DNA from 2 places in the Oceanobacter antarcticus genome. Region 2 is predicted to be linked to the other one. Evidence: riboswitches for the same ligand, from Rfam matches in the RefSeq annotation. Region 2 holds a riboswitch; the other holds the start of a gene.

Region 1 (3,090 bases), on a different contig from region 2:
CATTCGTACTGGATGCGACCCTCGACCGCGATGCCGGCAACAAAGAACAGGTCGGTATCGACTACAAGGCACTGATCGAAGACGCCAAGGTCGGTGACATCCTGCTGCTGGATGACGGTCGGGTCGAACTGGAAGTGACTGAAACCTTTCCAACCAAACTGAATACCCGCGTTCGTATTGGCGGCTGGTTGTCGAACAACAAGGGCATCAACCGACTGGGTGGTGGCCTGTCCGCCAAAGCCCTGACCGACAAGGACAAGGTTGACATCCAGCTGGCGTCCGAGCTACTGGTCGATTACCTCGCCGTCTCCTTCCCGCGTGACGAAAATGACATGATCGAAGCCCGCGAACTGCTGACTGCCGCTGGCGGCCATGCGGGTCTGGTATCCAAAATCGAACGCGCCGAATGCGTTGCCGACGATGCCGTACTGGATGGCATTATCCGCGCTTCCGATGCCGTAATGGTCGCTCGTGGAGACCTCGCCGTAGAAATCGGCGATGCCGAACTGGTAGGCGTACAGAAAAAAATCATTGCCCGTTCGCGCCAGCTGAACAAGCCGGTCATCACTGCGACCCAGATGATGGAATCCATGATCGACAGCCCGATGCCAACTCGTGCCGAAGTCTCCGACGTCGCCAACGCGGTATTGGACTATACCGATGCCGTTATGCTGTCAGCCGAAACCGCCGCTGGTGATTACCCGGTTGAAGCGGTTGCCGCCATGACCCGCATCATCATGGGCGCCGAGCGTCATCCACTGGCCAAGCGCTCCAAGCACCGGCTCTACGAAGACTTTCACGACATCGATGAAACCATCGCCCTGTCTGCCATGTATGCCGCCAATCATCTGGTCGGCGTCAAGGCGATTATTTCCCTGACCGAAACCGGTGCAACACCACGGCTGATGTCACGTTTGCGTTCAGCCTTGCCGATCTTTGCCTTCTGCCGTCGGGAAGACACCCAATCGCGCGTTGCTCTCTATCGCGGCGTGCAAACCGTGCCTTTTTATGCCGATCAACTGGAACCGGATGCCATTAACCCGGCCGCCATCGCCATCCTCAAGGAAACTGGCGAAGTCAGCAGCGGCGACTACGTTGTGATCACCCGTGGCGACTACCTCAACGCCCAGGGTGGCACCAATACCATGAAGATTGTCCGCGTCGACTGACGTTTGTTTGGCCCGGCGCTGCACTCTTGCTGCTCAGCCGGGCAACCTCCCCCTCCTGCAAGACACCCAGCTCCCCATTTCTGGTCGCTACATATTTGCGGTCAAAGCGCATACACTGACAACTTACAAACGCCGAGCTGCTGTCTCTAACAGGCTGTGAATAACACCTCATGACGCTTCAGCCGTGGCACTGATCCCACAGGATCAGCGGGCATAACGCCCCTGCCACCAGGGTTCTGTGGGAAACCACCGGGCCTCCCGTATTTGGAAAGGTGTATATGACCCACTATGAACCCGGATTGAGCGACCGCTTTGGTCGCCGTTTCAGCTATCTGCGCCTGTCGGTTACCGATGTGTGCAATTTTCGTTGTCACTACTGTTTACCCGATGGCTATCAGAAAACTGATCAGCCAGAACCGCTGACGCTGGCAGAAATCGCCCCACTGCTGCAAACATTTGCCCAACTGGGAACACGCAAAGTGCGTATTACCGGTGGCGAACCCAGTGTGCGCAAGGATCTCACCGAGATCATTGACCTCACTGCCCGCACTCCTGGCATCGAGCAGGTCGCACTCACCACCAATGGCTACCGGCTGGCAGATCAGATTGATGACTGGCACCGTGCCGGACTGCAACGGCTGAACCTCAGCATCGACAGCCTCGACCCGGAGCAGTTTGGTGCCATTACCGGCTACCACCATCTCGATCGAATTCTGGCGGGTCTTGAGCGCGCTCTGACCCTGGGGCTGGACGTCAAGATCAATGCCGTGCTGTTGCGTGGATTCAATACCGAACGCTTGCAACAGTTCCTCGACTGGATCAAAGACACGCCAGTAACCCTGCGGTTTATCGAATTAATGGAAACCGGTAACAATCCGGTATTTTTCGCCGAGCACCATGTCAGCGGCGAAGCCATTCGACAACAGCTGCAGGCTTCAGGCTGGCAGGCCAAAACACGCGCCCAGCATGACGGCCCGGCACTGGAATTCACCCACTCCGCTTATCGTGGCAAACTGGGGCTGATCATGCCCTACAGCAAAGACTTCTGTGCCAGCTGTAATCGCCTGCGCATATCGTCACTGGGGAAATTGCATCTCTGCCTGTTTGGCGAACAAGGTTATGACGTACGACCGTTACTGCAGCCCGGCATCGCACCAGCGCAACTGGTGGCCGAACTGGAACAGTTGTTAGGGCTGAAACACGAAACCCATTACCTGCAAAGTGGCAATACCGGCGCGACCCGCCATTTTGCCATGCTGGGTGGCTAACACCGGGGTAAACCCCCGACTGCGGAGGCGATATGACAGCGAGAGTAACAACCGGGGTGATTCTGGCAGGAGGCGCCTCCCGTCGAATGGGACAAGACAAGGCGATGCTACCCGCCAGGGGCCACACCAGTTTGCTACACCACCAGGTTGCCCTGATGCAGCAACTCGGGCTGGAGCAGCTGTTTATCAGCCGCCATATCACCCTGCAAACACCCGCTGACCTGCAGCATTTGGTCATTAGCGACATCAATGACGAGTATCACGATGGCCCGCTGGCGGGCATTTTCAGCATTGCCAAAGCCTGCCCGCAAGCAGAGGCCTTACTGGTCATGCCGGTCGACTTGCCACTGATGGATCTGGCCACCCTGCGCTACCTGCTGAATATTGGCGACGCCGACGATCGCGCCGTCTACTTCCTGCAGGAATATCTGCCGCTCTACCTGCCGTTATCAACCCGAATCCGGCAGTATCTGGAAGATCAACTGACACTGGCAACCGCCGATAAATCCATTCGAGGACTACTGAGCTATTGCCAGGCCTTATCGCTCCAGCCCGCCAATTCCACAGCACTGACCAATACCAATACCCATGAAGAATGGCTCGCCAGCCAGCAATCCAGTGCCAACCACCCTGTTATCGAACGCGAGTAACCC
Region 2 (3,090 bases):
CATCCTCAGCGTGGTGCAAACCTGGCTACGCGCTGGGGCCAGCCTCTCCGAAGCCTACTATCGGGCCCTGGTGTTCACCGGCCGGGTGGTTATTTTTACCGGCTGCACCCTCGCCATTGGCGTTGGTGCCTGGGCCTTCTCACCGATCAAGTTCCAGGCCGACATGGGCATATTACTGACCTTCATGTTCCTGTGGAACATGCTCGGCGCGCTGATTTTACTGCCGGCGCTGGCGAGTTTTTTACTGAAACGCAGCCAGCCGCACTGAGGAGCAAACAGGATGTACAAGCAACTACTTATCCCGCTGGATGAAAGCCAGCTGTCGATGCAAGTGCTGGAGTCGGGGGTGCGCATGGCTGAAGTCCACGGTGCCCATGTGACCTTTTTGTACCTGTCGCCGCAGGACAACGAAGTGAACCGTGAAGATGCCGGGCTGCTGCACGCCATGGCCCCGGAACTGTTCGCCCGTAAATACCTGTGGCGAGATGGTTACATCAAGGCACGGGCAACCGGCTGGGCACGAACAGCAAATATAAGCGCCGATTTTATTTCCGAAGTCTGTGACGATTCGATTGCGGACACCATCCTGGCTAAGGCGACGGAGCTGCAAGCAGACCTGATTTTGATGGGGACGCACTGGCGTCGTTCGTTGATCGAACGCCTGTTCGGCTCAGTGCTGTTAAAAGTGGTCCAGCAGACCCGGATTCCGGTACTGGTGGCGGCAGTGGGGGAAGAACAGGAATCGGCGCAGCAGCAAGTGATTCGTGAGTTCCGCGAGAACCATGCGATCTGGATAGCGTTAATTGAACAGCTGGAACTCTGCTTGCAAGAGTCGGACTGCCTGACCAAGAACGATGAGTTAGTCGGCATGTTACTGACGGCAATCCAGAATTTTGCCTTGGTGATACGTGATTTCCGTCAGGAACCAGCCTTACAACAATTGCACCAGATCAGCGATAACGTATCGGCGACCCATACCGACACAAATGACAACCTCCCTCAGGAATCCCGCTTGATCGCCGCGTTAATGGACGTCTGCCTGGTTCCTGAAAAGTGGAATCTGGACGTTGCACGAGCGACGGCAAGGCAGCTGGGGCAGCATATTATTCAACAAGTTACAGAAGACAATCACCACCTGGTGAGCAAGGCATCCGAACAATTATCCGAACAGGATTTTGAACAGGCCCTGGCCACGCTGAACCAGACCCAATGGCGGGCGTTACGTAAGGCCCGACAGCAAGACTTGGGGACACTCTTGTCTCGCTTGAACACAGAAATGAACAGGAGCAAAACATGACCATGATTGTGGCAGATATTCACCATGCGGCAGAGGATCTGCATCAGGCCTGGTTATCTGGCACTGCTTGATCTGCTGCTGATCCTGTTTGTTTTTTTGATGAAACGCAGTTCATCGCCGAGCGGCTGTTGCTAACCCTCCCTGAGCTAATCAGGTATGAGGTACGCAGCTGCCGCCGTGGCCACCACCAATAACGGCGGTCGGTCACCAGGGTTAGCCGGGAAACTGGCTGGCCTCCCACATATTTGGAAAGGTGTGACATGACATTGCCAGAACCCCAACTGAGTGACGCCTTTGGCCGTCGCTTCGGTTATTTACGCCTGTCGGTGACCGATCAGTGCAACTTCCGCTGCAATTATTGCCTGCCGGATGGTTACCAGTGCTCGGAAAAACCGACATACCTGGCGCTGGATGAAATTCGTTGTGCTGTGGCAGCATTTGCCGCACTGGGGACACGCAAGGTGCGTGTCACCGGTGGTGAACCCAGTCTGCGTAAAGATCTGCCGGATATTATTCGTATTGTTGCGCAAACCCCCGGTATTGATCAGGTCGCGATTACCACTAATGGCTATCGGCTGTTACATGCCGTGCAGGACTGGGCCGACGCCGGTCTGACCCACCTCAACCTCAGTATCGATAGTCTCGATCCGGCGCAATTTGCCAACATTACCGGCCATGACCGTTTGCCGTATTTGCTGCAAGGTCTGGACAAAGCGCTGGCGCTGGGACTGAAGGTCAAGGTTAACGCCGTTCTGCTGAAAGGATTTAATCACCATCAACTGCAGGATTTTCTTAACTGGATTCGTAAGACACCCGTTAGTCTGCGATTTATCGAACTGATGCAAACTGGCGACAATCAGGTGTTTTTTACCGAACATCATGTCAGTGGAGACGAGATTCGCCAGCAGCTGCTACAGCAAGGATGGCAACCGCGCTTGAAAGAGATCAACGCCGGGCCAGCGCTGGAATTCCAGCATCCGGATTACCGGGGCCGTATTGGTTTGATCATGCCCTATAGCAAGGACTTCTGCGCCAGCTGTAATCGCCTGCGTCTGTCGTCTGTCGGCAAGTTGCATCTGTGTCTGTTTGGTGAGCAAGGCCATGATATTCGAACCTTGCTGGAAGCTGGCAAGGAGGATTTGCTCCAGGCTCGTCTGCTGACATTGTTGGGTGAAAAACGCGTGAGCCACTCCCTGCATCAAGGCGCTACCGGTGCTACCCGTCACCTGGCGATGTTAGGAGGCTGATGATGTCGACTGCGTTTATCCTGGGTCTGGTTCTGGCCGGTGGGGAGTCGCGCCGTATGGGTCAGGACAAGGCATTGCTATCAGTAGCCGGTTATCCAAGCCTGTTGCACCGTCAATTGGCCTTGTTGCAATCGCTGTCGCTGGACGCCTGTTCGGTCAGTCGCCATCGCCGTCACCAGACTCCGACGGATCTGGATGTACCGGTACTCAGTGACTCCAACAGTGACAATCACGAAGGGCCGTTGGCCGGCATCCAGGCCGCTGCTTTAGCCTGGCCGGAAGCGACAGCGGTACTGGTCTTGCCGGTGGACTTGCCTTTTGTTTGTACTGCATCCCTGCAGCATCTGCTGGAGGAAGGCCAGCGCCTGCGCACGGCGGTGTATTACGAAAACGAGTATTTACCGCTGTATTTGCCGTTGCATGACGCCCTGCGTGAGGATCTGTGTGCCCGTATTACTCTGGCTGCATCAGACAAATCCATTCGTGGCCTGTTGCGGCGGGAAAACGCCGTGGCATTGCCAGCACCTGTTGATAACACTCTAACCA

Evidence for each region. Region 2 has a riboswitch for molybdenum cofactor ahead of moaA (GTP 3',8-cyclase MoaA). Riboswitches for the same ligand answer to the same signal wherever they lie in the genome.
Region 1: it holds a riboswitch for molybdenum cofactor, as region 2 does, so the genes downstream of both, moaA (GTP 3',8-cyclase MoaA) here and moaA (GTP 3',8-cyclase MoaA) in region 2, are expected to answer to the same signal.

Annotation. Positions count from the first base shown of each region.
Region 1 covers NZ_JBBKTX010000013.1:56,333-59,422, forward strand. Annotated here, with positions in the region: gene pyk (pyruvate kinase) at 1-1,169, shown strand, start outside; molybdenum cofactor riboswitch at 1,288-1,460, shown strand; gene moaA (GTP 3',8-cyclase MoaA) at 1,448-2,437, shown strand; gene WG929_RS11620 (molybdenum cofactor guanylyltransferase) at 2,470-3,087, shown strand.
Region 2 covers NZ_JBBKTX010000036.1:28,181-31,270, reverse strand. Annotated here, with positions in the region: partial or broken gene WG929_RS19830 (MMPL family transporter) at 1-268, shown strand, start outside; gene WG929_RS19825 (universal stress protein) at 281-1,297, shown strand; molybdenum cofactor riboswitch at 1,401-1,569, shown strand; gene moaA (GTP 3',8-cyclase MoaA) at 1,558-2,544, shown strand; gene mobA (molybdenum cofactor guanylyltransferase) at 2,547-3,090, shown strand, end outside.